Piscinibacter sp. HJYY11: one gene and its partners. The protein of the gene in region 1 binds, or shares a complex with, the protein of each later gene. Links are inferred from orthologs where the notes say so. Each region holds a gene or a part of one and is shown in the gene's direction. Other genes may lie near its edges.

Region 1 (7,673 bases):
AACGACGCGCGCGACGACGCACTGGCCCGCCCGGGCCAGTTCGGCGTCGACACCCGCGTGCGCCACATCGTCGGCATCGACCCCGGGCGGGGCGCCGTGGCGCTGGCCGACGACGTCGAGGCAGGCCAGCAGCTCGCCTGGTGCCGGCGCGACACCGAAGCCGCACGGCGCGACCTGGTGCGCATCTGCGCCGAGATCCGCGAAGAGCTGGAGCCGGAGACGCTCACGGTCGAGGCCGCGCTCGCGCTGCAGGGCGCGCAGGCCGACCACGCCCCGCACCCGGCGCGGCGCATGGCCGGCGCCATCTACGTGAGCTGCCTGGGCCGCGGCGGGCCGCACTTCGGGGCGCCCTCGGCGGAGCTTGCGATCATCCAGCGCGCGCTGGGTGACGTGCCGCTGGTCGGCTTCTTCGCGTCCGGCGAGATCGCACGCCGGCATCTCTTTGGCTACACCGGCGTGTTGACCGTCTTCCCCGCCACATGAACACCAACGTTTCCCCTTCGCAGTCCGCGCAGAACGAACGGGTGGCGCGACGCGCCCAGGTCGTGTCCGAGCTTGCCGCCGCGCTGCCGCCGCATGCGCTGCTGTGGCACACCGAAGACACCGTGCCCTACGAATGCGACGGCCTCACCGCCTACCGCGAACAGCCGCTGGCCGTGGCCCTGCCCGAGACGGAGGAGCAGGTCGCCGCCGTGCTGCGCACCTGCCACCGCCTGCAGGTGCCGGTGGTCGCCCGCGGGGCCGGCACCGGCCTGTCGGGGGGTGCGATGCCGCACCGCATGGGCGTGACGCTGAGCCTTGCCAAGTTCAACCGCATCCTGAAGGTCGACCCGCTGTCGCGCACGGCCGTCGTGCAGTGCGGCGTGCGCAACCTCGCGATCAGCGAGGCGGCCGCGCCGCATGGCCTGTACTACGCGCCTGACCCAAGCAGCCAGATCGCCTGCACCATCGGCGGCAACGTGGCCGAGAACTCCGGCGGCGTGCACTGCCTGAAGTACGGCCTCACGGTGCACAACGTGCTGCGGGTGCGCGGCTTCACGATGGAAGGCGAGCCGGTCGAGTTCGGTTCCGAGGCCTTCGACGTGCCAGGCCTGGACTTGATGGCGGTGATGGTCGGCAGCGAAGGCATGCTGGCCGTGGTGACCGAGGCGACGGTCAAGCTCGTGCCCAAGCCGCGCCTCGCGCGCTGCATCATGGCGAGCTTCGACGACATCCGCCGCGCCGGTGATGCGGTGGCGGCCATCATCGCGGCCGGCATCATCCCGGCCGGCCTCGAGATGATGGACAAGCCGATGATCGCCGCCGTCGAAGACTTCGTGCACGCCGGCTACGACGTCGACGCTGCCGCCATCCTGCTCTGCGAGAGCGACGGTACGCCCGAAGAGGTGGCCGAGGAGATCGGCCGCATGCAGGACGTGCTGATCGAAAGTGGCGCCACCCGCATGGAAGTGAGCCGCGACGAGACCCAGCGCCTGCGCTTCTGGAGCGGCCGGAAAAATGCCTTCCCCGCCAGCGGCCGCATCAGCCCCGACTACATGTGCATGGACTCGACCATCCCGCGCAAGCGCTTGGCCGACATCCTCATCGCCATCGCCGAGATGGAGAAGAAGTACCAGCTCCGCTGCGTCAACGTCTTCCACGCGGGCGACGGCAACCTGCACCCGCTCATCCTCTTCGATGCCAACGACCCCGACCAGCTGCGCCGCTGCGAGCTCTTCGGCGCCGATATCCTGGAGACCAGCGTGGCGATGGGCGGCACGGTGACCGGCGAGCACGGCGTGGGCGTCGAGAAGCTCGCGTCGATGTGCGTGCAGTTCTCCTCGGCCGAGCGGGCGCAGATGTTTGGCGTGAAGCACGCCTTCGACCCGGCGGGGCTCCTGAACCCTGGCAAGGTCATCCCCACGCTGCACCGTTGTGCCGAGTACGGAAAGATGCACGTCAAGAAAGGGCTCCTGCCCTTCGCCGACCTGCCGCGCTTTTAAGCACCTACCCGGCTCATGCCGGGGCCCCTTCCTATAATTCCGTCCCCCAAGGAGGCGGGCGTTCGTGCGTCTGTCCGAAGAGCGAGCCAACGAGCCGAGCCCATGAACCCCGACTTCAAGCCCACCGAGATCGAGCGTGCCGCCCAGGCCGCCTGGAAAGCCGCCGATGCCTACCGCGTGACCGAAGACGCGAGCAAGCAGAAGTTCTACGCCTGCTCGATGCTGCCCTACCCGAGCGGCAAGCTGCACATGGGCCATGTGCGCAACTACACCATCAACGACATGCTCACGCGCCAGTTGCGCATGAAGGGCATGAACGTGCTGATGCCCATGGGCTGGGACGCCTTCGGCCTGCCGGCCGAAAACGCCGCCATCAAGAACAAGGTGCCGCCGGCCAAGTGGACCTACGACAACATCGCCTACATGAAGGGCCAGATGCAGGCGATGGGCCTGGCCATCGACTGGAGCCGCGAGGTCGCGACCTGCTCGCCCGACTACTACCGCTGGAACCAGTGGCTGTTCCTCAAGATGCTGAAGGCCGGCATCGCCGAGCGCCGCACGCAGGTGGTGAACTGGGACCCGGTCGACCAGACCGTGCTCGCCAACGAGCAGGTGATCGATGGCAAGGGCTGGCGCTCCGGCGCGCCGGTCGAGAAGCGCGAGATCCCCGGCTACTACCTCAACATCACCAAGTACGCCGAGGAGTTGCTGGAGCATGTGACGCACAAGCTCCCGGGCTGGCCCGAGCGCGTGAAGCTGATGCAGGAGAACTGGATCGGCAAGAGCGAAGGTGTGCGCTTCGCCTTCACGCACAGCATTGCCGGCCCTGACGGCAAGCTGATCCAGGACGGCAAGCTCTACGTCTTCACCACGCGTGCCGACACCATCATGGGCGTGACCTTCGCTGCCGTGGCGCCCGAGCACCCGCTGGCCGCGCACGCGGCCCGTGCCAACCCGGCGGTCGCCGCCTTCATCGAAGAGTGCAAGACCGGCGGCACGACCGAAGCCGAGCTCGCGACGCAAGAGAAGAAGGGCGTGCCCACCGGCTTGCATGTCTCGCACCCGATCACTGGCGAAGCGGTGCCGGTGTGGGTCGGCAACTACGTGCTGATGAGCTACGGCGACGGCGCGGTGATGGGCGTGCCGGCGCACGACGAGCGCGACTTCGCCTTCGCCAAGAAGTACGGCATCGATATCCTCGAAGTCGTGCACGTGGACGGCGAGCACTACAGCTACGACCACTGGCAGGACTGGTACGCCGACAAGCAGCGCGGCGTGACCATCAACTCCGACAACTTCAGCGGCCTCAAGTACCAGGATGCGGTCAATGCCGTGGCCAAGGCGCTGGCCGCCAAGGGCCTGGGCGAGAAGAAGACCACCTGGCGCCTGCGCGACTGGGGCATCAGCCGCCAGCGCTACTGGGGCACCCCCATCCCCATCATCCACTGCGACGAGCACGGCCCGGTGCCGGTGCCCGAGCGCGACCTGCCGGTCGTGCTGCCCGAAGACGTGGTGCCCGACGGCAGCGGCAACCCGCTGAACAAGAACGAAGCCTTCCTGGCCTGCAAGTGCCCGGTCTGCGGCAAGCCTGCACGCCGCGAGACCGACACGATGGACACCTTCGTCGACAGCTCGTGGTACTTCATGCGCTACTGCGACGCGAAGAACGACAAGGCGATGGTCGGCGCCGGCACGCAGTACTGGATGCCGATGGACCAGTACATCGGCGGCATCGAGCACGCGATCCTGCACCTGCTGTACGCCCGCTTCTGGACCAAGGTCATGCGCGACCTGGGCCTGGTGAAGGTCGACGAGCCCTTCACCAAGCTGCTGACCCAAGGCATGGTGCTCAACGAAGCCTTCTCGCGCACCGACGGCGGCAAAGAGTACTTCTGGGCCCACGAGCTCGACATCGTGCGCGACGAACACGCGCACGTGCTCTCGGCCACGCTCAAGGCCGACGGCAAGCCGGTGACCTACGAGGGCTGGACGACCATGTCCAAGTCCAAGAACAACGGCGTCGACCCGCAGGACCTGATCGAGCGCTACGGCGCCGACACCGCGCGCCTCTTCGTGATGTTCGCCTCGCCGCCGGAGCAGACGCTGGAGTGGAACGACGCCGGCGTCGACGGCGCGCACCGCTTCCTGCGCCGTGTGTGGAACTACGCCGCGAAGAACGCCGAGGCCCTGCGCGCCACCGGCGACACGACCGGCGGCGACGGTGCCGAGGCGAAGGCGCTGCGCCGCGAGGTGCACACGGTGCTCAAGCAGATCACCTACGACTACGAGCGCATGCAGTACAACACCGTGGTCTCCGGTGCGATGAAGCTGCTCAACGCGCTCGAAGGCTTCAAGGTCGGTGCACCCGCGGTGATCCGAGAGGCCTTCGGCATCCTGCTGCGTGCGCTGTACCCGGCCTGCCCGCACATCACCTGGCAGCTGTGGCAGGACCTCGGCTACGCCACCGTGCACGGCGACCTGCTCGATGCACCCTGGCCGCAGGTCGACGAAGGTGCCTTGGTGCAGGACGAGATCGAGCTGATGCTGCAGGTCAACGGCAAGCTGCGTGGCGCCATCAAGGTGCCGGCGACGGCCGACAAGGCGGCGATCGAAGCGGCGGCGCTGGCGAGCCCGGACTTCATCAAGTTCGCAGAAGGCAAGGCGCCGAAGAAGATCATCATCGTGCCGGGCCGCCTGGTGAACGTGGTGGTGGGGTGATCAATCCCCGACGTTCGTTCGTCCTCGGGCTGGCGGCCCTGTCCGCCGGCTGCGGCTTCCAGCTGCGCCGCGCACCCGAGCTGCGCTTCAAGACCATCTACCTCTCCGGTTTCAAGCCGCACTCGCCGCTGGCCGAAGAGCTGCGCCGCCAGATCGCGTCGACCACCACCACCCGCGTGGTCGAGGTGCCGGCGCAGGCCGAGGTCGTCTTCGACGGCCAGACCGACAAGCGCGGCAAGGGCGTGGTGGTCACGACGGCGGCAGGCGAGGTGCGCGAGATCCAGCTGCGCCTGCATCTGCAGTTCCGCCTGCACACGCTCGCCGGCAAGGAGCTGATCCCGTCGACCGCGATCGCGCTGACGCGCGACATGACCTACAACGAGCGCGATGCCTTGGGCAAGGAGCAGGAAGAAGAGATGCTCTACCGCGCGATGCAGAGCGACATCGCGAACCAGGTGTTGCGCCGGTTGGCAGCCGTGCGTTCGTTGTAGAGAATCACGATTCATGCAGGTACGCGCCGACCAGCTCGCCCCCCATCTCGCCAAAGGGCTGCGCCCGCTCTACGTCGTCTACGGCGACGAGCCGCTGCTGGCACAGGAGGCGACCGACGCCATCCGCGCCGCGGCGCGCGCCGCCGGCCACACCGAGCGCCAGGTGCACACCGTCGCCGGCGCGCATTTCGACTGGAGCGGCCTGCTGGGCGCCTCGCAGGCGATGAGCCTGTTTGCCGACAAGCAGCTGATCGAGATCCGCATTCCGTCCGGCAAGCCCGGCAAGGACGGCTCCGAGGCCCTGCAGCGCTACTGCGAGACGCTGAGCGACGACGTGGTCACCATCGTCACCTTGCCCAAGCTCGACCGCACGCAGCAGAGCAGCGCCTGGTTCACCGCGCTCGACGGCGCGGGCGTGACGGTGCCGGTGTTCGCGATCGAGCGCAAGGCCTTGCCGGCGTGGATCGCGCAGCGCCTGGCCGCGCAGGGCCAGCGGGTGCAGGGCGGTGAGGCGGGGCAGCAGGCGCTGGCCTTTTTCTCCGACCGCGTGGAAGGCAACCTGCTCGCGGCCCACCAGGAAATTCAGAAGCTTGCGCTGCTCTACCCCGCGGGTGAACTGAGTTTCGAGCAGATCGAAGCGGCGGTGCTCAACGTGGCGCGCTACGACGTCTTCAAGCTCGGCGAGGCGGTGCTCGCCGGCCAGGCCACGCGTGCGCTGCGCATGCTCGACGGCCTGCAGGCCGAAGGCGAGGCCGCGGTGCTCGTGCACTGGACGCTCGCCAACGACATCCTCTCGCTCAAGCGTGTGCGTGATGCGATGAACCATGGCAAGCCCTTGCCGATGGCGCTGCGCGAGGCGCGGGTGTGGGGCGCAAAGGAGCGCCTCTTCGAGCGCGCCGTGCCGCTGCTCACCGACAACGCGCTCGCCCAGCTGGTCGAAGCCGCGCAGATCTGCGACGGTCTTGCCAAGGGCCTCAAGCACCCCGACTGGCCGCTCGACGCCTGGGAAGGCTTGAAGCGGCTGGTGCTGATGCTCGTGCAGTGGACGGCGGGCGGGGGCCCGCGCAAGAGCGTTCGGCTGGCGCTCACCGCCTGATCAATAGCCTTTCGTCCGGTCGACCAGGTGTGACAACGGTCGCCCTTCGCGGAAGGCGTTGAGGTTGGCGACCGCGATGCCGGTCGCACTGCTGAGGTCGGTCAGCGCCGCCGCATGCGGCAGCAGCGTCACCTGCGGGTGCACCCAGAAGCGGTGGTTCGGCGGCAGCGGCTCGGTGTGGAAGACATCGAGCACCGCGCGCCCGATGCGGCCGTTGTCGAGTGCGGCCAGCAGCGCCGCTTCCACCACGTGCTGGCCGCGCGCCAGGTTCACGAAGCCGGCGCCGCGCTTCATCTGCGAGAAACGGCGCTCGTCGAAGAGCGAATGCGTGCGCACGGTGAGCGGCAAGAGGTTGATCACCACGTCAGCCACGCGCAGCAGGTCGGCCAGGGCGTGGTCGCCATGGCAGGTGTCCACGCCGACCATGATGCGCTGGCGGCGGCTCCAGCCGCTCACGAAGTAGCCATTGCCGGCCAGTCGCAACGCAACCGCGCGGCCCATCTCGCCGAGGCCGAGCACGGCCACGTGCACCTGATCGGCACGGCGCTGCGGCAGCTGTTGCCACACACCGGCGCGCTGCTGCTCGGCGTAGCGGAAGTAGTCGCGGTGCAGGCTCAAGGTGGCCCACAGCGCCGTCTCGGCCATCGCGGCGCTCATCGCCGGGTCGACCATGCGCGCGAGGGGCACGTCGCTCGGCAGGCTGTCGTCGCGCAGCAGCTTGTCGACGCCGGCCCACATCGACTGGATGAAGCCCAGGCGCGGCAGGTCCTTGAGTGCACCGGCGGGCGGGTTGGCGACGATGGCCATGGTGATGTCGCCATCGGTGGCCGGGTGGCGCTCGGTGAGCACCGGCACGCCGGGCAAGGCTGCTCGCAACTGCTCGGCCCAGGCGGCGAGGGCGTCGGGCGCGAAGTCGGTGGCGAGCAGCAGGCTCATCGCGCGCGGGCGAGCAGGGCCGCCAGCGCGGCGTCGACGGTCTGCTCGCGGACGTCGCTGCGCGAGCCGTCGAGTTGCAGCAGCACGGGCTGTGTCGTGGCGCCATGCTGCGCCACGGCCAGCCACACCGTGCCGACGGGCTTGCCGGGCGTCGCACCGCCCGGGCCGGCGATGCCGGTGACGGCCACGGCGAGCTCGACACGCGCCGCGCGCAACGCACCCTCGGCCATCGCCTGCGCCACCTCGGCGCTCACGGCGCCATGCTGCGCGATGAGCGCAGGCGGCACGCCGATCAGCTCGGTCTTGGCCTCGTTGGAGTAGGTGACGAAGCCACGCTCGAACCAGTCGCTGGAGCCGGCGATCGCGGTGCAGGCGGCGGCGATCAGCCCACCGGTGCACGACTCGGCCGTCGCGAGGTGCCAGCCCTTCGCGCGCAGCGCCTGCGCGAGC
Region 2 (3,945 bases), on another replicon or contig:
GCCACCTGGCAGGTGTCGCAGGCGCGCTTCCAGCCGTCGACGAGCGCCTTGGCGCGCTGTGCGTCGGAGAACCAGTCGGAACCGCCGGCCGCCCAGTAGGCCTGCACCACGAGCGGCGTGGCGCCGACGGTGATGAGGTCGTTGATCGCCATCGCGATCGTGTCTTGGGCGATGCCGTCGTAGTAGCTTTTGCCGGTGAGCGCCTTCATCTCGTCGGCCACCAGTGCCTTGGAACCCAGGCATTCGACGATGGAGGCGATGTAGAACGGGCCCACGTCGACCACGTAGGCCGATTCGCCACGCGAGGCCTCGACTTCGGTGAAACCATGGCCGGCCAAATGAGCACCCGTGGCCTTGGCAGCACGCTGTGCCGCGACCTTCAGCGGGTCGATCAGGTCGTAGTTGACGCCGGCTTGTTCATAGCTGAGCGTGTCTTGGGCAGGCGTGGGATTCATCGGGCAGGCTGGGCGAGCTGGTAGGCAAGAGAAGGCAGGATTATCCCGGATCACCCAGGACTGCCTCATTAGAATGGCCCGATGTCCTATCTCGTCCTCGCCCGCAAATACCGCTCCCGCGACTTCGAGGCGCTGGTGGGGCAGGAACACGTGGTGCAGGCCCTGAGCAATGCGCTCACGCAGCAGCGCCTGCACCATGCCTACCTCTTCACCGGCACGCGCGGCGTCGGCAAGACCTCGGTCTCGCGCATCCTGGCCAAGGCGCTCAACTGCACCGGAGCCGATGGCCAGGGCGGCATCACCGCCCACCCGTGCGGCACGTGCAGCGCCTGCCGTGACATCGACAGCGGCCGTTTCGTCGACTACGTCGAGCTCGATGCGGCGTCGAACCGTGGCGTCGAAGAGATCTCCCTGCTGCTCGACCAGGCGGTCTACAAGCCGGTGGTGGGGCGCTTCAAGGTCTATCTCATCGACGAAGTGCACATGCTCTCGAACACCGCGTTCAACGCGATGCTCAAGACGCTGGAAGAGCCCCCCGAATACCTGAAGTTCGTGCTGGCCACGACCGACCCGCAGAAGGTGCCGCCGACGGTGCTCTCGCGCTGCCTGCAATTCAACCTGCGCCCGATGGCACCGCAGACGGTGCAGGAGCATCTGGCCCGGGTACTCGCCGCAGAGAGCATCGCGGCCGAGCCGGGTGCCCTGCGCCTTCTGGCGAAGGCCGCACGCGGCTCGATGCGCGATGCGCTGTCGCTCACCGACCAGGCCATCGCCTTCGGTGCGGGCGTGTTGAGCGAAGCGGGCGTGCGCCAGATGCTGGGTGCCGTGGACCGGAGCCATGCCGTGCGGCTGGTCGAGGCGCTGGCGGCCGGGCAGGGTGCCGACGTGGTGGCCGCGGTCGACGGGCTGCGCAGCCTGGGCTTGTCGGCCGCCGGCACGCTGGAAGAGATGGCCGCCCTGCTGCAGCAGATGGCCGTGGCGCAGGCGGTGCCCGACGCGATCGACGAGAACGATCCCGACAGTCCGACCGCTGCGCGACTGGCCGGCCTCCTGGCGCCCGACGAAACGCAGTTCCTCTACAGCATCGTGCTCCATGGTCGCGCCGAGCTGGCCCTGGCCCCCGATGAGTACAGCGGGCTGGTGATGGTGCTGCTGCGCATGCTGGCATTCCGGCCAGGCGCGGCGGGCACCTCGCCGCAGCGAGCCGGTTCGGCGCCTGCCGCGCGAACCGCGGCACCCGCCGTGGTGACTCGGCCGGTGGCGGTTGCGCCTTCGCTGCCAACGCCGGTTCCCGCACCCGCACCTGCTTCACCCGCACCGGCGGCCCCGTCCGTTCGCGCGGCGGCGGTCGCGCCGGCGCCGGCCGCGCGCGCTGCCGTCGTGCCCACACCGGCGCCCGCGGCGAGCAGCGAGCCGCCCCCCTGGCTCGACGACGTGCCTGATGAAGATGAAGCCGCGTCAGCGCCTGTCGAGGTGCGCGAGCCGCCGCGGCCGTTTGCGTCCACGGCCGCCGCTGCGCCTGTGTTCGAGCCCACGCCGCTCGGCGACCGCTGGGCCGAGGTTGTGTCCCGCATGGTCGAGGCGGGCAGCATCGGCGCCCTGGTGAAGGAACTCGCGATGCAGGCGCAATGCCTCGCGGCCGATGAGCCCGCGGGTGTGTGGCGCTTGCGTGTCGAGCGCGAAACCCTGCGCGCACCGGCCCAGCGCGACAAGCTGCAGGCGGCGCTGGCCGACCTGCTGCAACGCCCGGTGCAGATCGAGGTCGAAGCCGGTGTTGCCACCGACACGCCGGCCCAGCGCGCCGCGGCAGAACGCACGCGCCGGCAGAACGAGGCCGAGCAAATCATCCACAACGACCCCCTGGTGCAGGCCCTGATGAAGCAGTTCAAGACGGCACGCATCGTGCCGGGCTCCGTCAAGCCTCATTGATTTCTGGAGAACCCCACCATGATGAAGAACCAACTCGCCGGCCTGATGAAGCAGGCGCAGGCGATGCAGGACAACCTGAAGAAGGCGCAGGAAGAACTCGCGAGCCTGGAAGTCGAAGGCCAGTCGGGTGCCGGCCTCGTGAAGATCACGATGACCTGCAAGCACGACGTCAAGCGCGTGGCCATCGACCCGAGCCTGCTCGCCGACGACAAGGACATGCTCGAAGATCTGGTGGCCGCCGCCTTCAACGACGCCGTGCGCCGCGCCGAGGCCGTGTCGCAGGAGAAGATGGGCAAGCTCACCGCTGGCATGCCGCTTCCCCCCGGCATGAAGTTCCCGTTCTGACCCCGTGGCCGAACCCGCGCTCGACGGCCTGATCGAAGCCCTGCGACGCCTGCCGGGCGTGGGGCAGAAATCGGCGCAGCGCATGGCCTTCCATCTGCTGCAGCACGACCGCGAAGGCGCCCAGCGCATCGCACATGCCTTGACCTCGGCGGTCAACGACATCCGCCACTGCGAACGCTGCCACACCTTCACCGAAGCAACGGTCTGCCGCACGTGTCTCGACGACACCCGCGATCAGCGCCTGCTGTGCGTGGTGGAGACGCCGGCCGACCAGGCGGCGATGGAGCGCACCGGCAGCTACCGCGGGCTCTATTTCGTGCTGATGGGGCGCTTGAGCCCGCTCGACGGCATCGGTGTGCGCGACATCGGGCTGCAGCAACTCGTCGATCGCGCCAGCGAGGGCAGCGTCGACGAGGTCATCGTCGCGACCAGCTTCACCGCAGAAGGCGAAGCGACGGCGCATGTGATCGCCGAAGCGCTCAAGTCGCGTGGCGTGAAGGTCACGCGGCTCGCGCGGGGCGTGCCGATCGGCAGCGAGCTCGAATACGTGGACCTGGGCACCATCGCCCACGCGCTGGTCGACCGCCGCTGATCAGCGACGCTTGCGCGTCGGGCTCGTTGCCTTGCGCTGGATCGCTGGCTTCTTCGCCTTGACGCTGCTGCGCACGGTGGGCTGCCGCTGCGGCACATAGACGATCACGCTGTGGCCGGCGGCGAAGCTGGCGCCGGTGGCGACCTTGTTCCACGAGGCCACCTGCGATGCGCTCACCCGGTAGCGACGAGCGACCGACGCGACGGTGTCGCCCTTGACCGCACGGTGCGTGATGCGACGCGGCGGCACCGCCTCGGGCGCGAGCGACATCACGGCGTTGTCGGCCAGGTGCACCGACACATCCTTCAAGAGGGTTTCAGCGCGCGGCACGAGCAGGGTCGAGCCGGCCTTCACCAGCATGCGCGGCGGAATCTTGTTCACGTCGCGCAGTTCGGCTTCGCTGATGCCGAACTGCTTGGCGGCTTCGCTTGGCTTCACCGTCTTGGGGGCCACCCAGGCCGTCCAGGTGGCAAACGGGCCGCGATGGGCGGCGACGTTGCGCACGAAGAGGCTGGCGTTGTCGTAGGGCAGCAGGATCTGAGGCGTGCCGGCGGCGAGGATCACCGGCTTGTTCATCTGCGGGTTGAGCGTCAGGAATTCGTCGCGCGAGATGCCGGCCAGCTG
Region 3 (3,787 bases), 440 kb from region 1 along the record:
TCCTGATGCGCAAGGCCGACAGCGAAGGCACCTCGATGCCGGAGGACGTGGCCTTCTTCGTCGCCAAGAACGTGCGCGCCAACGTGCGCGAACTCGAAGGCGCGCTGCGCAAGATCCTGGCCTATTCACGTTTCTCGCAGAAGGACATCAACATCCAGCTCGCCCGCGAGGCGCTGAAGGACCTGTTGTCGATCCAGAACCGCCAGATCGGCGTCGAGAACATCCAGAAGACGGTGGCGGATTTCTACAAGATCAAGGTCGCCGACATGTACAGCAAGAAGCGCCCGGCCAGCATCGCGCGGCCGCGCCAGATCGCCATGTACATCGCCAAGGAGATGACGCAGAAGAGCCTGCCCGAGATCGGCGAACTCTTCGGCGGCCGCGACCACACGACGGTGCTTCACGCGGTGCGCAAGATCGCCGCCGAACGCCAGAAGAACACCGAGCTCAACCAGCAGCTGCACGTGCTGGAACAGACGCTCAAGGGCTGAGGACGAGACAAGGAAGAAGCTTCAGCACACGCGCCGGCGCCGTGTCAAATCACAAGCCTGGGGACAACTTCAGAACAAGTTCCAGGATGTCCACAGCCCCGCGCCCTTCCCCAAAGTTGTTGTCGGTTCGTCCCGGGTTTTGCGAGGTCGTCGCACACAGGGTTCGCTTGAAGATAAACGCTTGATGGAACAGGAGAAAATGGCGTTCTCCACAGAAAATGTCGTGCTCTACTACGACGACCAATTTAAGAGGTTGACATGATTGTCTTGAAGACAGCACAAGAAAAAGTCTTGAGCGCCTTGCAGGCCGTCTCGGGCATCGTCGAGCGTCGTCACACCTTGCCCATCCTGGCCAACGTGCTGATCAAGAAGACCGGCGGCCAGATCGAGTTCACGACTTCCGACCTCGAGATCCAGGTGCGCACCACGGCCGAGTTCGACGGCGACGCGGGCAACTTCAGCACCACCGTTGGGGCCCGCAAGCTGATCGACATCCTGCGTTCGCTGCCGGCCGACCAGACGGTGAGCCTGTCGGCCAACCAGAACAAGCTCACGCTGCAAGGCGGCAAGAGCCGCTTCACGCTGCAGACCCTGCCGGCCGACGACTTCCCGCTGGTGCAGGAAGCCGCCGACTTCGGGCCGATGTTCAGCGTGCCGCAGAAGACGCTGAAGACCTTGATCAACCAGGTGCACTTCGCGATGGCGGTGCACGACATCCGCTACTACCTGAACGGCATCCTCTTCGTCGCCGAAGGCAAGAGCCTGACCTTGGTCGCCACCGATGGCCACCGCCTCGCGCTCGCGCAGGCCACGCTCGATGTCGAGATCCCGAAGCAGGAAGTGATCCTCCCGCGCAAGACGGTGCTCGAGCTGCAGCGCCTCCTGAAGGACGAAGACACCGCGATCGAGATGCGCTTTGCCGGCAACCAGGCGAAGTTCAGCTTCTCGGGCATGGAGTTCGTCACCAAGCTGGTCGAGGGCAAGTTCCCCGACTACAACCGCGTGATCCCGAAGAACCACAAGAACAGCCTCACGCTCGGCCGCGCGCCGCTGCTGGCGAGCCTGCAACGTGCCGCCATCCTGACGAGCGAGAAGTTCAAGGGTGTGCGCGTCAACCTCGAGCCCGGCAGCCTGCGCATCGCCTCGAGCAACGCCGAACAGGAAGAGGCCAAGGAAGAACTCGAGGTCGACTACGGCGGCGACACCATCGAGATCGGCTTCAACGTGACCTACCTGATGGACGTGCTGGCCAACATGAGCGTCGACATGGTCAAGCTCGAGCTCCAGGACACCAACTCCAGCGTCTTGATCACCGTGCCCGAGCAGGCCGGCTTCAAGTACGTGGTGATGCCGATGAGGATCTGACCCCTGCGCGGCCCTCGTGCCGACCGTGACATGCCAAGCGGGCTTCGGCCCGCTTCACCGTTTCTAAAGAGGGGTGCCTACCCCGTTGAGAGAGTTCCAAGCGGCCATGACCGACGTCCAAAACCTCCCCGAAGAACCCGCCAAGAAGACCGCCGCCGAGATCAGCGCCGGTTATGGCGAGGGCAGTATCCAGATCCTCGAGGGCCTGGAAGCGGTGCGCAAACGCCCCGGCATGTACATCGGCGACACCTCCGACGGCACCGGCCTGCACCACCTGGTGTTCGAGGTGGTCGACAACTCGATTGACGAAGCCCTCGCCGGCCATTGCGACGACATCGTCGTCACCATCCACAGCGACAACTCCATCTCCGTCATCGACAACGGCCGCGGCATCCCCACGGGCGTGAAGATGGACGACAAACACGAGCCCAAGCGTTCGGCGGCCGAGATCGCCCTGACCGAGCTGCACGCCGGCGGCAAGTTCAACCAGAACAGCTACAAGGTTTCGGGCGGCCTGCACGGCGTGGGCGTGTCGTGCGTGAACGCGCTCTCGAAGTGGCTGCGCCTGACCGTGCGCCGCGACGGCAAGCAGCACTACATCGAGTTCAAGAAAGGCGTGCCGCAAGACCGCCTGATCGAGATGCGCGATGGCTTCGAGGTGAGCCCGATGCGCATCACCGGCGAGACCGAGAAGCGCGGTACCGAGGTCCACTTCCTGCCCGACGACGAGATCTTCCAGCAGAACAACGACTTCCACTACGACATCCTCGCCAAGCGCCTGCGCGAGCTTTCGTTCCTCAACAACGGCGTGAAGATCCGCCTCGTCGACGAGCGGAACAACAAGGAAGACAACTTCGCCTTCGCCGGCGGTGTGAAGGGCTTCGTCGACTTCATCAACACCGGCAAGAAGGTGCTGAACCCGACCGTCTTCCACGCCACGGGCGAGAAGAACAGCGAACAGGGCACCACCATCACCACCGAGGTGGCGATGCAGTGGAACGACGGCTACAGCGAGTCGGTGCTGTGCTTCACCAACAACATCCCCCAGCGTGACGGTGGCACCCACCTCACCGGCATGCGCGCCGCGATGACGCGTGTCATCAACAAGTACATCGAAGACAACGAGCTCGCCAAGAAAGCCAAGGTCGAGGTGACCGGCGACGACATGCGCGAAGGCCTGTGCTGCGTGCTCAGCGTGAAGGTGCCCGAGCCCAAGTTCTCCAGCCAGACCAAGGACAAGCTGGTGTCGAGCGAAGTGCGCGGCCCGGTGGAAGACGTGGTGAGCAAGGCGCTGACCGACTACCTGCTCGAGAACCCCAACGACGCCAAGATCATCTGCGGCAAGATCGTCGAAGCCGCCAAGGCCCGCGAGGCCGCCCGCAAGGCGCGCGAGATGACGCGCCGCAAGGGCGTGCTCGACGGCATGGGCCTGCCCGGCAAGCTCGCCGACTGCCAGGAAAAAGACCCGGCGCTGTGCGAGATCTACATCGTCGAGGGTGACTCCGCCGGGGGCTCCGCCAAGCAGGGCCGCGACCGCAAGTTCCAGGCGATCCTGCCCCTGCGCGGCAAGATCCTCAACGTGGAGCGTGCCCGCTTCGAGCGCCTGCTCACCAGCAATGAAATCCTCACGCTGATCACCGCGCTCGGCACCAGCATCGGCAAGGAAGAGTTCAACCCTGACAAGCTGCGCTACCACCGCATCATCATCATGACCGACGCGGACGTGGACGGTGCGCACATCCGCACGCTGCTGCTCACCTTCTTCTATCGGCAGATGCCCGAGATCGTCGAACGTGGCCATGTCTACATCGCGCAGCCGCCGCTCTACAAGGTCAAGCTCGGCAAGGAAGAGCAGTACCTGAAGGACGGCCACGAGCTCGATGCCTACCTGCTCAAGGTGGCGCTCAAAGACGCCAAGCTCGAGACCGGCA

The links. The genes of interacting proteins can lie anywhere in the genome.
Region 2: the proteins of holA (region 1) and dnaX are in contact, whole or in part, in a cryo-EM structure (PDB 8GIZ), measured with the Escherichia coli proteins. The link is inferred for Piscinibacter sp. HJYY11 from one-to-one orthologs.
Region 3: the proteins of holA (region 1) and dnaN are in contact, whole or in part, in a cryo-EM structure (PDB 8GIZ), measured with the Escherichia coli proteins. The link is inferred for Piscinibacter sp. HJYY11 from one-to-one orthologs.

The regions. Positions count from the first base shown.
Region 1 is NZ_JAERQZ010000001.1:3,715,284-3,722,956, forward strand. What follows is about bases 4,257-7,245. They hold holA (DNA polymerase III subunit delta), read left to right. Parts: upstream 4,257-5,204; coding sequence 5,205-6,287; downstream 6,288-7,245. Other genes in these bases: leuS (leucine--tRNA ligase), read left to right, coding at 4,257-4,700; lptE (LPS assembly lipoprotein LptE), read left to right, coding at 4,697-5,191; JI745_RS17280 (glyoxylate/hydroxypyruvate reductase A), read right to left, coding at 6,288-7,223; JI745_RS26440 (CinA family protein), read right to left, coding at 7,220-7,245. Also shown: JI745_RS17255 (FIST N-terminal domain-containing protein), read left to right, coding at 1-483; JI745_RS17260 (FAD-linked oxidase C-terminal domain-containing protein), read left to right, coding at 480-1,982; more of leuS, read left to right, coding at 2,085-4,256; more of JI745_RS26440, read right to left, coding at 7,246-7,673. UniProt on the Escherichia coli protein: Part of the beta sliding clamp loading complex, which hydrolyzes ATP to load the beta clamp onto primed DNA to form the DNA replication pre-initiation complex.
Region 2 is NZ_JAERQZ010000002.1:453,032-456,976, forward strand. What follows is about bases 1-2,960. They hold dnaX (DNA polymerase III subunit gamma/tau), read left to right. Parts: upstream 1-536; coding sequence 537-2,384; downstream 2,385-2,960. Other genes in these bases: JI745_RS25680 (AIR synthase-related protein), read right to left, coding at 1-455; JI745_RS25690 (YbaB/EbfC family nucleoid-associated protein), read left to right, coding at 2,403-2,729; recR (recombination mediator RecR), read left to right, coding at 2,734-2,960. In the rest of the region: more of recR, read left to right, coding at 2,961-3,321; JI745_RS25700 (transglycosylase SLT domain-containing protein), read right to left, coding at 3,322-3,945. UniProt on the Escherichia coli protein: Part of the beta sliding clamp loading complex, which hydrolyzes ATP to load the beta clamp onto primed DNA to form the DNA replication pre-initiation complex.
Region 3 is NZ_JAERQZ010000001.1:3,284,490-3,288,276, forward strand. Bases 1-2,802 are described here. They hold dnaN (DNA polymerase III subunit beta), read left to right. Parts: upstream 1-749; coding sequence 750-1,856; downstream 1,857-2,802. Other genes in these bases: dnaA (chromosomal replication initiator protein DnaA), read left to right, coding at 1-491; gyrB (DNA topoisomerase (ATP-hydrolyzing) subunit B), read left to right, coding at 1,963-2,802. In the rest of the region: more of gyrB, read left to right, coding at 2,803-3,787. UniProt on the Escherichia coli protein: Confers DNA tethering and processivity to DNA polymerases and other proteins. Acts as a clamp, forming a ring around DNA (a reaction catalyzed by the clamp-loading complex) which diffuses in an ATP-independent manner freely and bidirectionally along dsDNA.